4 regions of the Streptomyces sp. LX-29 genome follow, and region 3 is predicted to be linked to each of the others. Evidence: riboswitches for the same ligand, from Rfam matches in the RefSeq annotation. Region 3 holds a riboswitch; each other region holds the start of a gene.

Region 1 (5,720 bases), 330 kb from region 3:
ATCATCTTGGTGTTGGCCGGCAGCACCTCGGCCACGAAGCGGCGGATGCCGCGCTCGCGCGCCACGGCGGCGATGTGTTCGAGGAGGGCGGAGGCCACGCCCCGGCCCTGGTGGGCGTCCTGGACCAGGAAGGCCACCTCGGCCTGGTCGGGGACCGGATCGGCAGGGGGCGCGGAGCGTCCATCGAGGGTGGCGGCGGGAGACGGGCGGGCTGAGGAGCTGGCGGACATGCCGCGCTCGTCGATGCGGTCGTAGCGGACGGTGGCGATGAACTCGTCGCCGACGGTGGCCGCGAGGCCGACCCGGTCCACGTAGTCGTGGTGGGTGAAGCGGCGGACGTCGCGGTCGGAGAGCCGGGGGTAGGGCGCGAAGAAGCGGTAGTACTTCGACTCGTCCGAGACGTGCTCGTAGAAGCTGACCAGCCGCTGCGCGTCGTCGGGGGTGATGGGACGGATCTGGGCGGTGCCGCCGTCGCGGAGCACCACATCGGCCTCCCAGTGGGCCGGGTAGCGATGGCGGTCCGGTGCTGACGGCGTCTCCATGGGCACAGCGTACGGGCAGCTCAGGCCCGGGACATCGGCCGTTCGGCCCCGGGTCCCGGCCGGACGGCCGATGTCGCCCGGCCCCCGACTCAGGGCGTCGGGGCGGCGGGCGTTGGGCGTTTGGGCGCCGGGCGTTGGGCGGCGGGCGGGGGGGCGTTGGGCGGGGGGCGTTTGGGCGCTGGCCCCGGAAGCCGGGCGGCGGGCGGCGGGCCCCTGGGCGTTAGGCGGCGGGCCCGGAAGCGGGGCGGCGGGCGGCAAGCCCCGGGTGCCGAGCCCGAAAGCCGGGCGTCAGGCGTCGCAACGCGGGCGTCAGACGTCAGGCGTCGAGCCCCGGGTGCCGAGCCCGAAAGCCGGGCGTCACGTCGCGCGCGTCAGGCGGCGGCGTCGGGCATCGCGTCGCGGGCGTCGGGCGTCGGGCGCGCCGGGCGTCGACCGGGGCGGACCACCCCCGACCCCGTGAGACACTGGTCTAGACAACCTCAGTGACTGGAAACGACTCGAAGGGTTTCACCATGGCTGAGCGCCGCGTCAACGTCGGCTGGGCCGAGGGCCTGCACGCCCGCCCCGCGTCCATCTTCGTCCGTGCGGCGACCGCCGCCGGGGTCCCCGTGACCATCGCCAAGGGCGACGGTCAGCCGGTCAACGCCGCTTCGATGCTCGCCGTGCTCGGCCTGGGCGCCCAGGGCGGCGAGGAGATCGTGCTCGCCTCCGAGGCCGCCGACGCGGACGCCGCGCTGGACCGCCTGGCCAAGCTGGTCGCCGAGGGCCTGGAGGAGCTCCCGGAGACGGTCTGAGCCACCGGCACGGTGGTGGTGCGGAACGATCGGGGGCGGCTTTACGGAGCACGCCCCCCATTCGTCTCCGAAACCCCTCCGGTCAATCCACTCCGCACGACGACAAGGCCGCGCGCCCGGCTAATCCGGGCACGCGGCCTTGTTTTCACTCGAAGGCGATCGCGCCGCGAAGCCACGGATTCCCCGCGACGGAAATCGCCATTCTTCATATGCCATGTGTATACGGCCCACGTGTTAATTCCGAGCGCTCGCCGTGTTGTGGGATTGTTTCGAATCCCTCACGGCGGCGGCCGGTGCCACGGCCGTGAACGGGCGGCGGAGCCGGTACTCGGCGAGCGAGCGCTCCGCGTGCAGCGCGGCCAGCGAGCGGGCCCGCTCGGCGTCGCCTCGGGCCACGGCGTCCACCAGCGCGCCATACCCCTCCCACGACTCCACGGCCCGCACCACCGCGGGTTCCGCACGCGGCGGGCCGGGGCGTGAGGCCGGGGCGGCGGGCGACGCGGGGCCGGCCGGCTCCAGCGCGTACATCCAATCGATCTTCCGCCGCAGCTGCACCAGCAGCCCGGCCAGGCTCGGGCTTCCGGAGGCCTGCGCCAGCGTCTCGTGGAACCAGTCGCAGAGCGGGCGCAGCTCGGCGAGCTGACCGCGACGCGCCCGTTCCTGGCCGAGCCGCACCAGCCCGCGCAACACCTTCAGATGCGCCTCGGTGCGCCGCTGGGCGGCGCGCGCGGCGCCCAGCGGCTCCATCAGGGCGCGGATGTCGAGCAGGTCGGCGACCTCTTCCGGCGAGGGCTGCGCGACGCACGCCCCGGCGTGCCGGCGGCTGGTCACGAAGCCCTCGGACTCCAGGGTGCGCAGGGCCTCCCGCACCGGCACCCGCGAGACGCCGTAGCGACGGGCGAGCAGTTCCTCGGTCAGCCGCGCGCCGGGCGCGAAGGCGCCGGAGACGATGTCGTCGCGGATCGCCGTACACACCGCATGGGCCGAAATCCGACGGCCGCCCTGGAACACAGTCGAATCGCCGTTCACTTCCGGTCCCGCATGGTCGAACCTCCGCCGTAATCCCCGCTAAACGCAGCTGATTGACGTGTGATCCACAAACTCTATTCCACGTGGCCGGAATTTCCGACGGCCCGAGTGATTTCATGGCTATTTTTTGGCCATGCCCCGGAGGGCACACGCGTAAGGCCCCGGCCGGGGGCCGGGGCCTTGCGGGGGAAGTCCGCCGTGCGGCGGCGGGTCAGATGTTGACGCCGTGGTGGCGGAGGTAGCTCACCGGGTCGATGTCCGAGCCGTACTCCGCGGTGGTGCGCGCCTCGAAGTGCAGGTGCGGACCGCTGGAGTTGCCGGTGCTGCCGGAGAGGCCGATCTGCTGGCCCGGGGTGACCGTCTGGCCGACGGAGACGCTGAGCGAGGACAGGTGGCCGTACTGGGTGTAGGTGCCGTCGTTCATCTTGATGACGACGTTGTTGCCGTACGCGCCGCCCCAACCGGCCTCGACGACGGTGCCGGAGCCGACCGCGCGCACCGAGGTGCCGGACGCCGCGTGGAAGTCCACACCGGTGTGGCTGCCGGAGGACCACATGCCGCCGCCTGCTTGGTAGGAGGTGGAGACGTAGGAGCCCTCGATCGGCGACACGAAGGTGTTCAGCCGCTTGCGCTCGGCCTCGCGGGCGGCGCGCTCCTTGGCCTCGCGCTCGGCCTTCGCCCTCGCCTTGGCCTTCTTGGCCGCGGCCTCGGCCGTGCGCTTCGCCTCGGCGGCCTCGCGGACGGCCTGCTTGCGGGCGGCCTCCTCGGCCTGCGCCTTGGCGGCGGCCTCCTGGGCCACGTTCTCCTGGGTCTGCGCCTGGGCGTCGATCTGGTCGGCCATGTGCTCACCGACGACGATCGCCTGGTTGAGGCCGGTGTCCTCCAGGCGGTCCGGCTCGCCGGAGGGCGAGGCGGCGAACGCGGGGGAGGCGACGGAGGCGACGACGCCACCGATCGTGGCTATCCCGGCGATGTTCGCGCCCGTACGGGCGGCGGAGCGGGGACGACGGTGCTTCCCGGTGGCACGGGTGAACGCCATGGGGTGGCGTACTCCTTTCCTTCCTTCGCCTACCGGGTTAGCTGACGGGTTCGGAGCAGGAAGGTCTCCTACGAGCACCTCCGGAAAGGCGCCCGATTCACCCCAGGGGGATATGGGTCCCCGGCTCCCCTGGCTCGTGCCACGGGACTCGGCGATGGTCGCTCGCTGCCGCGGGTGCGGCTCACGCATGACGAGCAACCGCACCGACGCTAGAGGCGAGTTCTTTCGTTCACCAAACAGATCAGCGTTTTTGTTGCGCTCGCCACACACACAGACAGGCAATCTCTCCAATAAAACGGACATTTGACGGATGCCAAGCCGTGATCTGGGACCCAGGTCGGCGCGGGCGGGCGCGGGCAGCGAAAGAGGGGCCCTGACGTCCCGTCGGACGTCGGGGCCCCTCACCGGACCTCACATCGCGTCAGCCGATCGCGTGCGCGCATCGCGCCAGCCACATCACGTCAGCCACATCGCGTCAGCGCGTCGCACCGGCCGATCGCGTCAGCGCGTCGCGTCAACCGGACACGACGCGCACCTCGCCGATGCCGAGGGCCCGCACCGGCTCCTCGATGGCCGAGGCGTCACCGACGAGCACCGTGACGAGCCGGTCCCCCGGGAATGCGCTCACCACGGCCGCGGTCGCCTCCACCGTGCCGGTCTCCGCCAGCCGGGCGTAGAGCTTCCCCTGGAAGTCGTCGGGGAGCTGCTGCTCCACCTGGTCGGCCAGGGTGTTGGCGACGGCCGCCGCCGTCTCGAAGCGCAGCGGCGCCACGCCCACGAGGTTCTGCACGGCCGCCTCGCGCTCGTCGTCCGTCAACCCCTCCTCGGCCAGCGTCCGCAGCACCTTCCAGGCGTCCTCCAGCGCGGGCCCGGTCACCTCGGTGGCCACCGAGCCGCTGATGGCGAGCATCGCGATGCCGGAGACGCCCGCGGTGGCGGGGTCGACCGAGCGCAGCACCTGGCCGAAGGCGCGCACGCCGTAGGTGTAGCCCTTCTCCTCGCGCAGCACCCGGTCGAGGCGCGAGGTGAGGGTGCCGCCCAGGCAGTAGGTGCCGAGCACCTGAGCGGGCCACACGCGGTCGTGCCGGTCGGCGCCGACCCGCCCGATGAGCAGCTGGGTCTGCACCGCGCCGGGCCGGTCGACGATCACCACACGGCCGGTGTCGTCGGCCGTGATCGCCGGGTAGGAGCGCTTCCGAGCCGGCCCGCCGGTCCAGGAGCCGAGGGTGTCGGCGAGCGCCTGGTCGAGGTCGAGGTCGGTGAAGTCGCCGACGACCACGGCGGTGGCGCTGGCCGGCCGCACGTGCGCCTCGTAGAAGGCGCGCACGGAGGCGGCGTCGATGCGCGCGACGGTCTCCTCGGTGCCCTGGCGGGGCCGGGACATCCGGACGTCGGCCGGGAACAGCTCCTTGGACAGCGCCATCGAGGCGCGCCGAGCCGGGTTGGCCAGCTCGTGCGGGATCTCGTCCAGTCGGTTCTGGACCAGCCGCTCCACCTCGCCGTCGGGGAAGGCGGGGGCGCGCAGCGCGTCGGCCAGCAGGCTCAGCGCCTTGTGCAGCCGGGAGGCCGGGACCTCCAGCGACACCCGGACGCCGGGGTGGTCGGCGTGCGCGTCCAGGGTGGCGCCGCAGCGCTCCAGCTCGGCCGCGAACTCCTCCGCGTCGTGCTTGTCGGTGCCCTCGGACAGGGCGCGCGCCATGATGGTGGCGACGCCGTCCAGGCCGGCCGGCTCGGCGTCCAGCGGCGCGTCGAGGCTGATCTCCACCGCGACGACCTGCTGGCCGGGGCGGTGGCAGCGCAGCACGGTCAGGCCATTGGGCAGCGTGGCGCGCTCGGGCGCGGGGAACGCCCACGGCTTGGCCAGACCCGGCTTGGGCTGCGGGTGGAACGTCATGGTGGCGGCGGTGTCGCTCACTGCGCCGACTCCCCTTCTTCCGTGGTGCCGGCTTGCTTGCCGGCGGCGTTCTCGGCGGCGTCCGCGGCGTCGGCCGCGTTCTCCTCGGTGTCGGCCCCGTCGGCGGCCGCGGCCTGCTCGGCCGGCTGGACGGGCTCGTAGACGAGGACCGCGCGGTTGTCGGGGCGCAGTCGCGCGGCGGCCACCGCGCGCACCTCCTCGGCGGTGACGTCCAGGACCCGGTTGACGGCGGTGAGCGCCAGCTGCGGGTCGCCGAACAGAACGGCGAACCGGCACAGTTCGTCGGCGCGCCCGCCGACGGTCGCCAGCCGGTCCAGCCACTCCCGCTCCAGCTGCGCCTGGGCGCGCTCCATCTCCTGCGGGGTCGGCCCTTCCGCGGCGAAGCGGGCCAACTCCTCGTC
Region 2 (5,720 bases), 2.2 Mb from region 3:
GCCGCCGTCTGGGCTTCCGATGCGAGGCCACGACGTGATCACCATTCCTTCCGGGGTGACGGCGGCGCCCCTACGCAGCGTGACGAGGAGCGGGCCGGCGTCTGGAGGAGGACGCTAAGCCCGCGCGCGGGGCCAAGGCGGGGCGATGCGGGAGAGTGAATGGATTCGGCGGCTCGGCGACCGGAGCTGAGAGCTTGGGCGGCGGGTCGCCGCAGGTGAACGCGCGGGTCTGACCGAGGTTCCGAAGACGCCACGGTCGCGGGGCGCGCGATGGTATACGGGCACCGCCGCGAGCGGCACGGCACCCACGCGGCCTGCCGGCGCCCCGCCGCGGCTACGCTCCGAGGCCATGAACGTACTGATCAACGTCTTCGTCGGCCTCCACATCGTCGGCATCGCCGCCCTGCTCGGGGGCTTCCTCTCGCAGATGAAGGCGATGCGCGGGGGCGAGGCGCGGATGACCCCGGGCATGCTGCACGGCGCGCTCACCATGCTGATCACCGGCGTGGCCCTGGTCGGGCTCAACCAGGCCGACGACCAGCCGGTCAACAACCTCAAGATCGGGATCAAGATGGCGCTGCTGATCGTGATCCTCGCGCTGGTCTACGTGAAGCGGGACGAGGAGCGCGTCGCCACGCCCGTCTTCGGCCTGGTGGGGCTGCTGACCACGGCGAACGTCTTCATCGCGGTGCTGTGGACCTGAGCGGGCCGGGACCGGGGGCGCCGGTTCCGGTGCCCGCCGGTTCCCGCACCCGCCCGCCGCGGCGCCCCGGGATGACGCCGGGCGCCGCCGGCTAGGCCGGGCGCACGTTGCCGTAGATCGGCATCTCCGTGATCGGAGCGATCTTCACGACGTCGCCCGGCTTCGGCGCGTGGATCATCATTCCGTCGCCGATGTAGAGCCCCACATGGCTGATGTCGTCGTAGAAGAAGACCAGGTCACCCGGGATGAGCTCGGACGTCGCCACCCGCTGGCCGACCTTCACCTGGTCCCAGGTGGTGCGCGGCAGGGTGACCTCGGCGGACTTCCAGGCGGCCTGGGTGAGCCCCGAGCAGTCGTACGAGCCGGGGCCGGTCGCTCCCCAGACGTACGGCTTGCCGAGCTGGGCCCGGGCGAAGGCGATCGCCCGCTCCGCCTTGGTGGCGTGTGAGCCGGAGTCGCTCCCGGAGCCCGAGCCGGACCCGGTGTCGGTCCCGGTCCCGCTGTCGCCGCCGGCGTCCTGGTCGGGCGTGGGCTGCTGCCTGCGCCGCTCGGCCTCCTCGCGCTGCCGCTCCTTCTCCGCCAGTTCGGCGGCCTTGCGGCGGGCCTCCGCCTCCTTGCGCCTCTCGATCGCCGCCAGTCGCGCCTTCTCCTCGGCGGTCAGCCGCGACAGCAGCGTGCGGGCCTCCGCCAGCTTGCCCTGGACGGTCTCCTTCTTGGCCCGCAGCCGCTTCTGCGACTCGGACAGCCGGGTCAGGCTCCGGGCGGCCTCGGCGCGCTGGGTGGCCGCCTCCGCCGTCTGGACGCGGAAGTCGTCGACCGCCTCCTTCTGGCGGCCGGTGAGCCGGTCCATGAGGTGGCTCCGGTCGAAGAAGTCCTGCGGGTCGGAGGCGAGCAGCAGGGTCGCGGTGTTCGCCACCCCGCCGTGCCGGTACTGGGCCGCGGCGTACGCGCCCAGGACGCGCCGTGCCTCGTTGAGCTTCTCGGTGCGCCGCGCGGCGTCCTCGATCATGCGGTCCACGGTGGCGCGCTGCTTGTCCGCGCGCTCCTCGGCCGCGTTGTACTCCTGGGTGGCGGTGCCCGCCTCCCGGTAGAGCGTGTCGACCCGCTCCTTGACCTCCTCCATGGTCGGCTCGGGCGCGCGGGGCGCGGCCTGCGCGCTCGGGGCGGCCTGGGACAGCAGGGTGACCGAGGCGAGGGCGGCGGTGGTGACGCCGACGGCCGTCCGGCGGCCGGCGGGCGCGGACTGGATCCGGGCGGATATCCGGGGGCGCGGTTTGCGGTGCGACGCCAAGGAGGCGCCTCCTTCCGTGGACCGCCTACCGGGTTAGCTGTCGGGTTCGGGCGTCGGAAGGCTGCCCTACGGTCCGTACGGGCCGGTGTCGAGCGAGAGCACCGATGGCCGGTGGTCCGATACGGTCTGATTCACCCCGGTCCTGCGTGTGGGTCCCCGGCTCCGGGTGCCTGGTGGGGCAGGGCCGGACTCGACGGAGGCGGCCCGTGCCGGCGCGGTCGCCGACGGGCGGTGCGGGCCGCTTGGGCGAGCACGCTAGCCAACGCGCGGGGCTCCTGGGAAGCCTGGTGTTCGATTTGCCCCGACACCATTCCGTGACTTCGTCGGCCCGTTGTCGGTGCGGACGCCTAGACTCGTGTGGCGATGAGCAGCAGCCTCTTTGACGACAGCTTCCTGGCGGGCCTCGAACCTTCGGGCGAGGAGCCCCCGCCGCCGCCCGAGGACCCCGAGGACGTCGGGTACGCGGCCGCGGAGGAGGTGCCGCACGACCTGTTCGGCGACACTTTTAACGTGCCCGCACCGAGGGAGCCCAGGGACACCCACTACCGGGACGGCGCCCCCCGCCCCGCCGTCGACCCGGCGGCGCTCCTGGAAGGGCTCAACGAGCAGCAGAGGGCCGCCGTCGAGCACTCCGGCGGACCGCTGCTGATCGTCGCCGGCGCCGGCTCCGGCAAGACCCGGGTGCTGACCCATCGCATCGCCCATCTGCTCGGCACGCGCCGGGTGCACCCCGGCCAGATCCTGGCGATCACCTTCACCAACAAGGCCGCCGGCGAGATGAAGGAGCGCGTCGAGGACCTGGTCGGCCCGCGGGCGAGCGCCATGTGGGTGATGACCTTCCACAGCGCCTGCGTGCGCATCCTGCGCCGCGAGTCGAAGAAGCTCGGCTTCACCTCGTCCTTCTCGATCTACGACGCGGCCGACTCCAAGCGGCTGATGGCGCTGGTCTGCCGGGACCTCGACCTGGACCCCAAGCGCTTCCCGCCCAAGTCCTTCAGCGCGAAGGTCTCCAACCTCAAGAACGAGCTCATCGACGAGGAGACCTTCGCCGGCCAGGCCGCGGACGGCTTCGAGAAGACGCTCGCCCAGGCGTACGCGATGTACCAGTCGCGGCTGCGCGAGGCGAACGCGCTGGACTTCGACGACATCATCATGACGACGGTCAACCTGCTCCAGGCGTTCCCGGACGTCGCCGAGCACTACCGCCGTCGCTTCCGCCATGTGCTGGTCGACGAGTACCAGGACACCAACCACGCGCAGTACACACTGGTGCGCGAGCTGGTGGGCACCGACACCGAGGAGCTCCCCGCCGCCGAGCTGTGCGTGGTGGGCGACGCCGACCAGTCGATCTACGCCTTCCGCGGCGCCACCATCCGCAACATCCTCCAGTTCGAGGAGGACTACCCGCAGGCCAGGACGATCCTGCTGGAGCAGAACTACCGCTCCACCCAGACCATCCTGAACGCCGCCAACGCGGTCATCGAGCGGAACGAGAACCGCCGCCCCAAGAACCTGTGGACCGAGGCCGGCGCCGGGGCGACGATCACCGGCTATGTCGCGGACACCGAGCACGACGAAGCCCAGTTCGTCGCCGACGAGATCGACCGGCTGACCGACGACGGCCACGCCAAGGCCGGCGACGTCGCCGTCTTCTACCGCACCAACGCCCAGTCCCGCGTCTTCGAAGAGATCTTCATCCGGGTGGGCCTGCCCTACAAGGTCGTCGGCGGCGTGCGCTTCTACGAGCGCAAGGAGGTCCGGGACGTCCTGGCCTACCTGCGGGTGCTGGCCAACCCTGAGGACACCGTCCCGCTGCGGCGCATCCTCAACGTGCCCAAGCGCGGCATCGGCGAGCGCGCCGAGGCGATGATCGAGGCCCTCGCGCTGCGCGAGAAGATCTCCTTCGCGCAGGCGCTGCGCCGCGTCGACGAGGCGTACGGCATGGCGGCCCGCTCCAGCAACGCCGTGAAGCGCTTCAACACGCTGCTGGAGGAGCTGCGCACGGTCGTGGAGTCGGGCGCCGGCCCCGCCACCGTGCTGGAGGCCGTCCTGGAGCGCACCGGCTACCTCGCCGAGCTGCAGAACTCCACCGACCCGCAGGACGAGACCCGCATCGAGAACCTCCAGGAGCTGGCCTCGGTCGCCCTGGAGTTCGAGCAGGAGCGCACCGAGGCCGAGCCGGGCACCCTCGCCGAGTTCCTGGAGCGGGTGGCCCTGGTCGCCGACTCCGACCAGATCCCCGACGAGGACACCGAGGGCACCGGCGTCATCACCCTGATGACCCTGCACACCGCCAAGGGCCTGGAGTTCCCGGTGGTCTTCCTGACCGGCCTGGAGGACGGCGTCTTCCCGCACATGCGGGCGCTGGGCCAGACCAAGGAGCTGGAGGAGGAGCGCCGGCTGGCGTACGTGGGCATCACCCGCGCCCGCGAGCGGCTGTACCTGACCCGGTCCACCATGCGCAGCGCTTGGGGCCAGCCCTCGTACAACCCGCCCTCGCGCTTCCTGGAGGAGATCCCCGACCAGTATCTGACCTGGAAGCGGACCGGGCCGTCGACACCGTCGGCCAGCATGAGCGCGCTGGGCTCGCGGGGCTCCGGGGCGTCGATGGGCGCCATGGGCGCGGTCTCCGGGATCACCTCCGCCCTCTCGGCCTCCTCCGCCGCCCGCGGCAAGACGGCTGCCAGCGGCTTCGCCACCCGCCGTGCCACGGAGCGGCCCGTGGTCGCGCTGGCCGTCGGCGACCGGGTCACCCACGACACCTTCGGGCTCGGCCGGGTGGTCGGGCTGAAGGGCAGCGGGGACAGCGCGGAGGCGACGATCGACTTCGGGGACGAGAAGCCGAAGCGGTTGCTTCTGCGGTACGCGCCTGTGGAGAAGCTCTGACGCTCCGCGGGGGTGTTTGACCTCTGAGGGGCTGTGGGGGCTGGGCTGCGGGGTCTGTGACCTGCGGGTGGTCTGTGGCTGGTCGCGCGGCTCCCCGCGCCCCGGGCGGGGCACGCACGTTCCCCTGACGGGGGGTCCTGCTACGGGGCCTGCTCCGGGGGCAGTGCGCGGCACAGGGCCTGTAGTGCGTCCGCGTAGGCGTGGTCGGGTGGGGTCGCGTAGCCGACCACCAGCCCGTCGACGGGGGGTGTGGGGCACTCGGGGTGGCGGTAGGGCGCCAGGCCCTCCAGGGCCAGGCCCTGCCAGACCGCGTCGCGCACCACGGCCCGCTCGGTGCCCGGCGGCAGGCCCAGCACGGCGTGCAGCCCGGCGGCGATGCCGGTGACGCGGATGTGCGGGGCATGCTCGGCGAGCGCCGCGACGAGCTGGTCGCGGCGGCTCCGGTAGCGCTGCCGCATCCGGCGTACGTGCCGGTCGTAGCCGCCCGACTCGATGAAGTCCGCCAGCGTCAGCTGCTCCAGGGCGCTGGTCCACGGCTCCCGCTGTCCCTTGGCCGCGATGACCGGCTCGACCAGATGGCCGGGCAGCACCATCCAGCCCATGCGCAGCGCCGGGGAGAGCGCCTTGCTGACGGAGCCCAGATAGATGACCCGGTCGGGGTCCAGGCCCTGCACCGCGCCGACCGGCTGCCGGTCGTAGCGGAACTCCCCGTCGTAGTCGTCCTCCACCACCAGCCCGCCGCCGGTCCGCGCCCAGTCGACCACGGCCGACCGTCGCTCGGGGTGGAGCGGGCCGCCGGTGGGGAACTGGTGGGCGGGGGTGAGCAGGACCGTTCCGGTC
Region 3 (5,720 bases):
TCCTTCGACGACCGCGCGGCGATCATCCTGCGCGCCGCCGAGCTGCTGGCCGGCCCCTGGCGCGAGACGATGGCCGCCTCGACCATGCTGGGCCAGTCCAAGACCGCCCAGCAGGCCGAGATCGACACCCCCTGCGAGCTCGTCGACTTCTGGCGCTTCAACGTCGCGTACGCCCGCCAGATCCTGGCCGAGCAGCCCCCGGCCAACGCGCCGGGCGTGTGGAACCGCATGGACCACCGCCCGCTGGAGGGCTTCGTCTACGCGATCACCCCCTTCAACTTCACCGCGATCGCGGGCAACCTGCCGACCGCCCCGGCCCTGATGGGCAACGTGGTCGTGTGGAAGCCGTCCCCGACGCAGACGCACTCCGCCGTGCTGCTCATGCAGCTCCTGGAGGAGGCCGGCCTGCCGAAGGGCGTCATCAACCTGGTGACGGGCGACGGCCTGGCCGTCTCCGAGGTGGCCCTGAACCACCGCGACCTGGCGGGCATCCACTTCACCGGCTCGACCAAGACCTTCCAGCACCTGTGGAAGACGGTCGGCAACAACATCGAGAAGTACCGCTCCTACCCGCGCATCGTCGGCGAGACGGGCGGCAAGGACTTCGTGGTGGCGCACCCGAGCGCCGACCGCGCCGCGCTGAAGACCGCGCTGACCCGCGGCTCCTTCGAGTTCCAGGGCCAGAAGTGCTCCGCGTCCTCGCGCGCGTACATCCCGGCCTCCATCTGGAACGACGGCTTCAAGGAGGAGTTCGCGGCCGAGGTCGACGGCATCACCATGGGTGACGTCACCGAACTGTCGCACTTCATCGGTGCCGTCATCGACGACCGCGCCTTCGCCAAGAACAAGGCCGCGATCGACCGCGCCGCCGCCGACCCGAGCTGCACGATCATCGCCGGCGGCAGCTACGACGACTCGGTGGGCTACTTCGTGCGCCCGACCGTCATCGAGTGCACGGACCCGGAGAACGAGGTCTTCAAGGCGGAGTACTTCGGCCCGATCCTCGCGGTGTACGTGTACGACGACAGCTCGGACGAGAAGTACGACGAGATGCTGACCCAGATGGAGTCGGTCTCGGACTACGCCCTGACCGGCGCGGTCATCGCCAACGACCGCGCCGCCGCCGCGTACACGATGGAGAAGCTCCGCTTCGCCGCGGGCAACTTCTACATCAACGACAAGTCGACCGGCGCCGTCGTCGGCCAGCAGCCCTTCGGCGGCGGCCGTGCCTCCGGCACCAACGACAAGGCGGGCGCCCCGCAGAACCTGATGCGCTGGACCCTGACCCGCGCCATCAAGGAGACGCTGGTCCCGCCGACGGACTACCGCTACCCGCACATGGGCTGAGCCCTTGACGGCTGACGGCACGTCCGTCCCAAGACACCGCCCCCCTGCCGGTCCTCACGCCGGCAGGGGGGCGGTTTCCATTGCGGCGCCGCCGCACCGCAAGGGAGATGTGCGTCTGGCCTGACCTCCTTGGTCTACCTGACCCGGCCGTACCAGACCTGGCTGGTCCAGATCTTCTCCAGCCGCACCGACTTGCCGGGCTTCGGAGAGTGCCAGATCTTGCCCTTACCGGCGTAGATGCCCACGTGGTAGACGTTCGAGCCGGAGTGGAAGAACACCAGGTCACCCGCCTTGCGGGAGCCCCTGGAGATGTGCCGGGTCTTGTTGTACTGCGAGGCCGCCGTGCGCGGCAGCTTCTTGCCGGCCTTCTTGTACGAGTACTGGGTGAGCCCCGAGCAGTCGAAGGCGTTCGGCCCCGTGGCGCCCCAGCGGTAGGGAGCCCCCTTCTTCGAGGCGGCGACCTTCAACGCCGTCTTGGCCGGTGCCGGCTTGGCCTGGGTGGCCGCCTGGGCCTCGGCCGACATGACGGGCACGAGGGCGGTCGCGGCGACAGCCGCGGTGGTGAGGGCACAGGTCGCCCCGGCCTTGGAGATGAGCGCGGGTATGCGAGTACGCGGAGAACGCGTGGACATGCAAAAGCCCTTCGTCATCCGCCTACGAAAGATGACCTGTCGGGTTCGGGCTGACAAAGTTGCCCGGCCACATGCGTGGCTTCACCCCAAGGGCCACCGGTTTCGTGGCCCGTCGTGCTTGGGTCTCCCGCTCCTGCCGAACTCGTGGTTCCGAGCGTGGATCCGAGCGGTGGCAGGACTCGGCGTCCGCCCGGATCGCCCCGTCGGGATGACGGGGACTGAACAACGGTTATGGATACTGCGTCATGAACGGCCGGAATACCGAGCTGAAACGATCACTTGTGAACTTATTCACGGCTTAGCACGCCGGGCGCGCCACGCCCGTCATGACGGAAGTAGGGGGATTTTTACGGTGACTGAGCGGGCGTCGACGGACCGCCCGTAACCCGCCCGTGACCTGGGAACCGGGCCCGGCGCACAACGGGTCGTCATCGGTCAAGCCGAGATGGCGGTTGGCGGGGCGTCAGCCGCGACGCCCGGCACGCTCGCGCCGGGGATGAAAGGGGCCCGCCAGCACCGAGGCGGTGGCCATCGCGGCGGCGCTCCGACGCGTCCTCGGGCGCTCGTCGGGGGCGCTCGACAGGGGGCGCCCGGCGGCAGCCGGCTGCGTGGCGCACCGCGGGGCCGCCCGGTGGAACCCGCCGGTCGGGCATGGGCGACGACTCCGCGCGCCGCGCCCCGACGCGGAGGCGCGCGGAACCCACGGCAACGACACGCTTCGAGCCGTCCGGCCGCCCGGCGCCCCGGCCACCCGGCCGCGGTGCCACCCGGACAGGCGGGCCACCCGGACAGGCGGGCCACCCGGACAGTCGAGCCGTCCGACAGAGATCAGGCCCCTGGGCGCACCCGCCCCGGTGGGTCGCCGCCCGACCGGGGCACCGCATCCGGCCCCGCCCCCGGCGGAACTCCACGTCTCAGATAGTAGGACGTCCGACTAATTGTGCAGACAGCCCGGCTCCGCTGGCTTACGTTGGTGTCAGCCGAACATGTCGCTCCATCCAGCGACGGCGGATGCGGCCCGGTGCTGGCGCAGGTGACCCCTGCCGCACCCGGCCCCCGCCCCTCACGGCTTCATATCCACCTTCTCGGGGCTCTCAACAGCAAGAGGAGACGTGACCATGGCCGAGACCGCCGTCCGCCGCGCCCGCCACACCGTCCGCCGCAAGACCGACCACCTCGACGCCGACCGGAAGAACGCCGCCGCCGCGCTGCAGCGGGCGCTCGACCGCCGCGACAACGGCGGCGCCACCGGTCACTGAGGTCGGACGCGGCGCGGGCGGGTGATCGTGAAGTGGTCGACCCGCTCGCCCGACTCCGCGAGCGTGGTGACCCTCATCCGCGGGGCGCGCCCGCCCGGATCGACCTCCACCGCGAGGAACGAGAAGCCGGTGTAGCGGACCCGCGACCACTCCACCTGTTCCGGGCTCTTCTGCCGACCCCTGGTCCAGTGGTAGGTGTCCACGTGGTCCAGGTCCTTCTCGTGTCCCTCGTAGCTGTCGGGGACCGGGAAGGAGTACAGCCGGGCGCCGGCGCCGCCCGCGGTGGCGTAGACGATCCCGTCGCGCGTGGGGTCGGTCTCCCCACCGATCGGCACCGGACGGGACTCCCCGCCACGCCGAATGGCGTCGGTCCGCTCGTAGACGTGGTTGTGTCCGTTGACCACCAGGTCCACCCCGTGCTTCTCGAAGAGCGGCACCCAGGCGTCGCGGACGCCGCCGTCCGAGGCGTGCGCGCTGGTGGTGGAGTACGCGCAGTGGTGGAAGAAGACCACGATGAAGTCGACGCCGGGGGTCTTCCGCAGCTCCCCCAGCCGGCGGTCCAGCCAGCGGGTCTGCCTCCCCTCGGTGTACCCCCGGTTGGCGGGGATCTCGTGCGAGACGTCGTTGGCGTCCAGCGCCACCACGGCCACGTTCCCGTAGACGAAGGAGTAGACGCCGGGCGCCGTGCGCGGGTCGGGGCCGTTCTCGGGCAGTGACCAGCGGGCCAGCTGACCGCCGTAGCCGTCCGGGGAGTACCACGCCTCCATGTCGTGGTTGCCGGTCGTGACCATCCACGGGACCCGTGCGGCCACCGACTCGGTCTGTGCCAGGAACTGGTCCCAGAGCCGCGCGTCATAGGTGTCGTCGGTCCCGCCCTGCCCGGAGGAGTCCGCGTAGCAGATGTCGCCGGCGTGCAGATGGAAGGACGGGTTCTGACCCAGGATCAGCTGGTCGTTGGCGAGCGCGTCATAGCTGATGCCCTGGTCGCCGAAGGCGGTGAAAACGAACCTCTCGGCCTGGGCGGGGGCGGTGCGGAAGGTACCGAGGGAGGAGAAGCGGCGCGGGTCGGCCGGGTCGGAGCCGTCGTGGCCGACGCCGTAGTAGTAGGTGACACCCGGGCGCAGCCCGTCCAGCGCGGCGTGCAGGTAGTACTGCTCCACCGCCGGGAGCCGGTCGCTGAGCGGCGGGGTGTGCAGCCGCCGTACCTCCGCCTCGATCCTGCGACTCAGCTCCCAGGGCTTGAGACCGACGCGGACGTACGGCTTCCGCACCGCCAGGGGCACCTGCCAGGAGATCCGCATCTGGGTGCGGGGATCGGCGCCGAACGCCAGGTGGCGCCCGAACGGGGCCACCAGCGAGCCGTCGACCCCGCCCACCGCGACGGAGCGGACCCGTGTCGGCGCGGGGGCCGGCCGCTCCGCGCCGCACGCGGCCCCGCCCAGCGCCACCGCGCCGGCCATGGCCCCCGCTCCGGCCGCACCGGTGCGCAGCACCCGCCGCCGGGAGAACCTGGCGCGCAGGTAGGCGTGCTGCTCGGCCATCGACATACGGTCCGCGAGCTGCCGGGGGATGCCGGTGCGTGGTGTGTCCATGCGTCGAAAGGTCCCAGGGGCCGCCGACCTCCAGCCGTACGGCGGGTGAACGGAGCTCGTACGGGCCGGCATCGGCCTTCCACGCCTCGACCGACTGTCCGAATGGCGGACGATGCGTGTCAATCATTGGGACGCGGAGTAGGGTCCCGGTATGTCTCGCAGCATTCGCCTCGCAGTGATCCCCGGTGACGGTATCGGCCAGGAAGTGGTGGCCCAGGGCCTCAAGGTCCTCACCGCCGTGCTCCCCCAGGACGTGAAGCTGGAGACCCGGGAGTACGACCTCGGGGCCCGGCGCTGGCACGCCACCGGAGAGACCCTGCCGGACGCCGAACTGGACTCCCTCAAGCAGCACGACGCCATCCTGCTGGGCGCCATCGGCGACCCGTCGGTGCCCTCGGGGGTGCTGGAGCGCGGGCTGCTGCTGAAGCTGCGCTTCGCCTTCGACCACTACGTCAACCTGCGGCCGTCCAAGCTCTTCCCCAACACCGCCACCCCGCTCGCCGGCCGCCCCGACATCGACTTCGTCGTGGTCCGCGAGGGCACCGAGGGCCCGTACGTCGGCAACGGCGGCTCGCTGCGCACCGGCACCCCCGCCGAGGTGGCCACCGAGACCAGCCTGAACACCGCCTACGGGGTGGAGCGGGTGGTCCGCGACGCCTACGAGCGGGCGAACGCCCGGCCGCGTAAGAAGCTCACCCTGGTCCACAAGAACAACGTGCTGGTGCACGCCGGCCATCTGTGGAAGCGGATCTTCGACGCGGTGGGGCGGGAGTACCCGGACGTCACCACCGACTATCTGCACGTCGACGCCGCGACGATCTTCTTCGTGACCCAGCCGGAGCGGTTCGACGTGATCGTCACCGACAACCTCTTCGGCGACATCCTCACCG
Region 4 (5,720 bases), 2.4 Mb from region 3:
CCGCGAGGCGGGTGTGGATGTCGAGCGGGCCGAGCCCGCCGCCCGCGAGCTGGTCGAGTACTGCGTCGACGGTGGCCGCATGGCCGTCGTGATCACCTCCGCGGACGGCGAGTCCGCGCTCACCGACGGGCTGGCCCGGATGGCCGGCTCGGGCCGCGAGCAGATGCCGGACCTGGAGCTGCTGCCCGGCTCGTACGACCTGCCCGGCGCCCGGCTGCTCGACCTGGTGCAGGTCATGGACCAGATCCGGGCCGAGTGCCCGTGGAGCGGCGAGCGCACCAACGCGGAGCTGGTGAAGTACGGCCTGGAGGAGGCGTACGAGCTGGTCGAGGCCATCGAGGAGGGCGACCGGCAGGCGCTGCGCGAGGAGCTGGGCGACGTACTGCTCCAGGTCGTCTTCCACGCCCGGATCGCCCAGGACGACCCGGACGAGCCCTTCTCCATCGACGACGTCGCCGCCGGCATCGTGGACAAGCTCATCCACCGCCACCCGCACGTCTTCGGCGAGGAGACCGCGCACACCGCCGACGAGGTCCGGGAGCACTGGCTGCGCACCAAGGCGGCCGAGAAGCGGCGCGACTCCGTCACCGAGGGCGTTCCGCTGGGCCAGCCCGCCCTCGCCCTCGCCGCCAAGCTCGCCTCCCGCGCCCGCACGGCCGGCCTGGACGTGGCCCCGCCGGAAGGCGAGGGCGTCGGCTACGAGCTGCTGGCGCTGGCCGTACGGGCGGAAGGCGAGGGCGTCGAGCCCGAGTCGGCGCTACGGGCCGCCGCGCGGGCCTACCGCGACGCCATCCTCCTGGCGGAGGGCGCCTCCGACTGAGGGGTCGGCCCCGTGGTCGGCGTAGGGCCCGCCTTCGACGGGGCGGCGCCGGCCCCGGCGGGGCGGTCGCCGTCCCCGGCGGGAGGGAAAGAGGGCCGTCCTCTCCCGTCCTCGGCTCAGGGGATACCGTCGATGACATGTCCGATCAGTCGCCGTGTGCCCGTTCCGCCGCCGCGCCCGAGCTCTTCACCTGGGAGTTCGCCACCGATCCGTACCCCGCGTACGCCTGGCTGCGCGAGCACGCGCCGGTACACCGGACGGAGCTGCCGAGCGGGGTGGAGGCGTGGCTGGTGACGCGCTACGCGGACGCGCGGCAGGCGCTGGCGGACCAGCGGCTGAGCAAGAACCCCGTGCACCACGCGGAGCCCGCGCACGCCAAGGGGAAGACGGGGATCCCCGGCGAGCGTAAGGCCGAGCTGATGACGCATCTGCTCAACATCGACCCGCCGGACCACACCCGGCTGCGGCGGCTGGTGTCCAAGGCGTTCACCCCGCGCCGGGTCGCGGAGTTCGCGCCGCGGGTGCAGGAGCTGACCGACGGGCTCATCGACGGCTTCGCCGGGCGCGGCGAGGCGGACCTCATCCACGAGTTCGCCTTTCCGCTGCCCATCTACGCGATCTGCGATCTGCTCGGCGTGCCGCGCGAGGACCAGGAGGACTTCCGCGACTGGGCCGGCATGATGATCCGGCACGGGAAGGGGCCGCGCGGCGGCGTCGCCCGGTCCGTGAAGAAGATGCGCGGCTACCTCGCCGAGCTCATCCACCGCAAGCGCAACGCCCTGGGCGACGACCTCATCTCCGGTCTCATCCGCGCGTCCGACCACGGCGAGCACCTCACCGAGAACGAGGCCGCGGCGATGGCGTTCATCCTGTTGTTCGCCGGCTTCGAGACCACCGTCAACCTCATCGGCAACGGCACCTACGCGCTGCTGCGCCACCCCGAGCAGCGGGCGCGCTTCGAGCGGGCGGTGGCCGAGGGGGACGAGGAGCTGCTCGCGACGGCGGTGGAGGAACTGCTCCGCTACGACGGACCGGTGGAGATCGCGACCTGGCGGTTCGCCACCGAGCCGCTGACGCTCGGCGGGCAGCGCATCGCCGCGGGCGACCCGGTGTTGGTGGTGTTGGCCGCGGCCGACCGCGACCCCGAGCGCTTCCGCCATCCGGACACCCTGGACCTCTCCCGCGGGGACAACCAGCATCTCGGATACGGCCATGGCATCCACTACTGCCTGGGCGCGCCGCTGGCCCGGCTGGAGGCGCAGACCGCCCTCGCGACCCTGCTGCGCCGCCTGCCCGACCTGCGACTTGCGGCCGAGGAGAGCGATCTGCGATGGCGTGGCGGGCTCATCATGCGGGGGCTGCGCACCCTCCCGGTGGAGTTCTCCGCGTCTGAAAAATGACGCGGAATCAACTATGTGATCTCTGCGTGACCTCCACTACATCGACTTGTGACTGTCAGGTGGCCGCATTATCTTCAACCCTCGACTCAGCCGCCACACGAGAGGCCCGTACGTATGCGCTCCGGCACTGGTAGACATCGCCGTCCCCGTCAGGCTCCGGCCATCGTCGTCGCAGCCGGCGTGACCGGCGCGAGCATCGCGCTGCCGCTGATGGGTGCGACCAGTGCGAACGCCGCAGACACCGCCACCTGGGACCGCGTCGCCGAGTGCGAGAGCGGCGGGATGTGGAGCGCCAACGAGGGCAACGGCTTCTACGGTGGGCTCCAGCTGACGCTCGACATGTGGAAGAGCCACGGTGGCATCGACTACGCCCCGCGTCCGGATCTGGCCAGCCGCTCGCAGCAGATCGCCGTGGCCCAGAGCATCCTGAAGGCCCAGGGGCCGAGCGCCTGGCCGGGCTGCGCGGTCAACGCCGGCCTCACCCAGGGGGGCAGCGCCCCGGAGGTGGACCCGGGCCGCACCCTGCCCCCGGAGCCCGACCCCATCCCGTCCGAGACTCCCGACCGCCCCTCCGGGGAGACGGACAAGGAGAAGGACCAGGGCGAGGAGGCCGACCGGGACGCGGACAAGGACGCGGACCAGGACGCGGACAAGGGCGAGGACCAGGACGCGGACAAGGGCGAGGGCCAGGACGCGGGCAAGGGCGAGGACGCGGACCGGGGCGCCGACCAGGGCTCGGACCGGGGCGAGGACCCGCGGGGTGACGACGACCGCGAGGGGCCCGCGGATCCCGTGGACCCCCAGGCGCCTGACGGGGGCTCCGACGACTCCGGAGGCGACTCCCGGGACCCGCGCGGCTCCGACGGCTCCGAAGGCTCCGACGGGTCGTCGGACACCGGCCGACCGGGTCAGCCCGACGAGGCGGAGCCGGGCACCCCCGGGGGCCGGGACGGCGAAACCGGCACCGGCGTGGACGAGGGCCCCGCTACCGACACCCGCGAGGGCACCGGGCGCCACCGCGGCCAGCCGGACACCCGCGCCCCTGAGGACGGCGACCAGCGCAGCGGACGGCACGCCTCGCGCGACGGCCTGGAGGGCCGGGACGGCTCCACCGGCCCCGGCGACTACACCGTGCGACCCGGTGACAACCTGTCAGTCATCGCCGAGGAGAACAAGGTTCCCGGCGGCTGGCCGGCGCTCTACGACGCCAACGAGCGCGTCGTCGGCAAGGACCCGAACGTGATCCAACCCGGACAGCAGCTGGTACTTGACGCCGAGAAGGCTCCGGAGACCGGCGCCGACCAGGACGCCACGAAGGCGTCGAAGACTCAGAAGTAGTGCTGACGAAGGCGGTTCGCTGCGGTATGCCCGAGTTTGGTGAAAGTGAGATATGGATCTCTTCGCCTATTCGGGTGTATCGCCCGTGTCCCGCCTTCGTACGCCACTTCTGACCTGCGGCGATGTGGGTTCCCCGGTCCAAACGGGGCTGAGATTCCACGGATGTTGGGGTTTGAGCTCTCCGGGGGGATGTGCTTACCGTCGTCATCGCTCGCACCGCGAGTGCCACCGACCGTCACGCCGAGTCCTGCCAGCGGTCGGAGGGATTGTCGACGCGCAAGCGCCGAAGGCAGGAGCGGGGGACCCAACGTATGTGCCGGGCCCTCCGGCTAGGGGTGAAGTCGCACGCGGTCACCGCACGCGGCCGGGCAACTCACGTGCCCGAACCCGACAGCTCACCTCGTAGGCGTCGGTGAGGAAACCCAACATGCTTCATGGCAAGGGCAAGCATCGTCGTCCCTCCAAGGTCACCCGCATCGCCACCCTCGCCGGTGTCGCCGGCGCCGCGGTCGCCGTCCCGCTGATGGGCGCCACCGCCGCCAACGCGGCCACCACCGAGCAGTGGGACCAGGTCGCGCAGTGCGAGTCCGGGGGCAACTGGTCCATCAACACCGGCAACGGCTACTACGGCGGCCTCCAGTTCTCGGCCTCCACCTGGGCCGCCTACGGCGGCACGCAGTACGCGCCCACCGCCGACAAGGCCAGCAAGTCCCAGCAGATCGAGATCGCCCAGAAGGTGCTGGCCGGGCAGGGCAAGGGCGCCTGGCCCAAGTGCGGCGTCAACCTGACCAGCGGCGGCAGCCAGGGCTCCGGCTCGGGCGGCTCCCAGGCGCACACCCCGTCGCAGAGCCAGAGCCACACCCAGTCGCAGTCGCAGGCCCAGTCCCGGCCGCAGACGCACCAGCAGTCCCAGCCGCAGGCCCGGCCCACCGCCCAGCCGCAGCCCGAGCGCACCACCCAGGCCCCGAAGGCCAACCGCTCCCAGGAGCGCCAGGCCCAGCCGCAGCAGTCCGCGCCGCGCCACGCCGCCCCCAAGACCATCCAGAAGGGCGACGGCGAGTACCAGGTCAGGGCGGGCGACACGCTGTCCACCATCGCCGCCGCGCAGCACGTCGACGGCGGCTGGCAGAAGCTCTACGAGCTGAACGACGACATCGTCGGCGACGCGGACCTCATCTACCCGGGTCAGATGCTCGACCTGCGCTAAGGGCTCCGCGGGAAGTGCCGTGACGGGCCGTCGTTCGCCTGCGGGCCCGTTGTGGCTGGTCGCGCAGTTCCCCGCGCCCCTTCAGGGCGCTGCCGAACCGCAGCCGACTTCACCAGAGCCGCTTAGCCCCCTTTTCAGGGCTCGGTTCGCCTGAGTGCGCGCGCGCCCTTCGGCTCACTCGCCGGAGTGCGCGCGGGGCCGGAGTGCGCGCCCGGCCGCAGTGCGTGCGCGGTCGGGAGTCAGGGGATCGTCCCCCTCGTCCCCACATCCCCGCAGTCCCCCTCTCGGCTGAGCCGCCCCAGCCTCAGCTGAGCCCCCACGCCGGCCCCGGCCGGGCGCGCCCCACCCCCCGTAACGGGCGCCCCGCCGGGGCCGTGCGCCTTCTCCGCTCAGCGAACAGCCGCCGATTCGCCCCACGATCAGGGCTTTTGGGGTGTGCGCCGTCTCGTCCGGCGGGCGAAGGGCGGGCACAGCGCCCCGGGCCCGTTAGGCTCGTGTCGCAGAACCCAGACACATACGAAGGAGACCCTCGTGCCGTCCATCGACGTCGTCGTAGCTCGCGAGATCCTCGACTCGCGAGGCAACCCCACGGTCGAGGTCGAGGTCGGCCTCGACGACGGCAGCACGGGTCGTGCTGCCGTGCCGTCCGGCGCCTCGACCGGCGCCTTCGAGGCCCTCGAACTGCGTGACGGGGACAAGAACCGCTACAACGGCAAGGGCGTCGAGAAGGCCGTCCTCGCCGTCATCGAGCAGATCGGCCCGGAGCTCGTCGGCTACGACGCCACCGAGCAGCGCCTGATCGACCAGGCGATGTTCGACCTGGACGCCACCCCGGACAAGTCCTCGCTCGGCGCCAACGCCATCCTGGGCGTCTCCCTGGCCGTCGCCCACGCCGCCTCCGAGGCGTCCGACCTCCCGCTCTTCCGGTACCTGGGTGGCCCCAACGCCCACCTGC

The links. A riboswitch is a leader RNA that binds a small molecule or an ion and turns the genes downstream of it on or off. The one in region 3 is predicted to bind cyclic di-AMP.
Region 1: linked by a shared signal. The riboswitch ahead of LRS74_RS08145 (M23 family metallopeptidase) and the one ahead of LRS74_RS09410 (C40 family peptidase) in region 3 are both predicted to bind cyclic di-AMP.
Region 2: linked by a shared signal. The riboswitch ahead of LRS74_RS19205 (C40 family peptidase) and the one ahead of LRS74_RS09410 (C40 family peptidase) in region 3 are both predicted to bind cyclic di-AMP.
Region 4: linked by a shared signal. The riboswitch ahead of LRS74_RS20050 (transglycosylase family protein) and the one ahead of LRS74_RS09410 (C40 family peptidase) in region 3 are both predicted to bind cyclic di-AMP.

Annotation. Positions count from the first base shown of each region.
Region 1 covers NZ_CP089746.1:1,891,951-1,897,670, forward strand. The annotation lists gene LRS74_RS08130 (GNAT family N-acetyltransferase) at 1-542, opposite strand, end outside; gene LRS74_RS08135 (HPr family phosphocarrier protein) at 1,055-1,336, shown strand; gene LRS74_RS08140 (GntR family transcriptional regulator) at 1,571-2,347, opposite strand; gene LRS74_RS08145 (M23 family metallopeptidase) at 2,577-3,404, opposite strand; cyclic di-AMP (ydaO/yuaA leader) riboswitch at 3,414-3,568, opposite strand; gene LRS74_RS08150 (pitrilysin family protein) at 3,919-5,319, opposite strand; gene LRS74_RS08155 (pitrilysin family protein) at 5,316-5,720, opposite strand, start outside.
Region 2 covers NZ_CP089746.1:4,449,504-4,455,223, forward strand. The annotation lists gene LRS74_RS19195 (C40 family peptidase) at 1-31, opposite strand, end outside; gene LRS74_RS19200 (hypothetical protein) at 350-703, shown strand; gene LRS74_RS19205 (C40 family peptidase) at 795-1,994, opposite strand; cyclic di-AMP (ydaO/yuaA leader) riboswitch at 2,001-2,185, opposite strand; gene pcrA (DNA helicase PcrA) at 2,358-4,880, shown strand; gene LRS74_RS19215 (PLP-dependent aminotransferase family protein) at 5,021-5,720, opposite strand, start outside.
Region 3 covers NZ_CP089746.1:2,222,432-2,228,151, forward strand. The annotation lists gene pruA (L-glutamate gamma-semialdehyde dehydrogenase) at 1-1,347, shown strand, start outside; gene LRS74_RS09410 (C40 family peptidase) at 1,482-1,979, opposite strand; cyclic di-AMP (ydaO/yuaA leader) riboswitch at 1,983-2,146, opposite strand; gene LRS74_RS09415 (hypothetical protein) at 3,098-3,238, shown strand; gene LRS74_RS09420 (metallophosphoesterase family protein) at 3,232-4,830, opposite strand; gene LRS74_RS09425 (3-isopropylmalate dehydrogenase) at 4,982-5,720, shown strand, end outside.
Region 4 covers NZ_CP089746.1:4,646,015-4,651,734, forward strand. The annotation lists gene LRS74_RS20035 (nucleoside triphosphate pyrophosphohydrolase) at 1-820, shown strand, start outside; gene LRS74_RS20040 (cytochrome P450) at 958-2,220, shown strand; gene LRS74_RS20045 (transglycosylase family protein) at 2,401-3,558, shown strand; cyclic di-AMP (ydaO/yuaA leader) riboswitch at 3,830-3,982, shown strand; gene LRS74_RS20050 (transglycosylase family protein) at 3,986-4,765, shown strand; gene eno (phosphopyruvate hydratase) at 5,297-5,720, shown strand, end outside.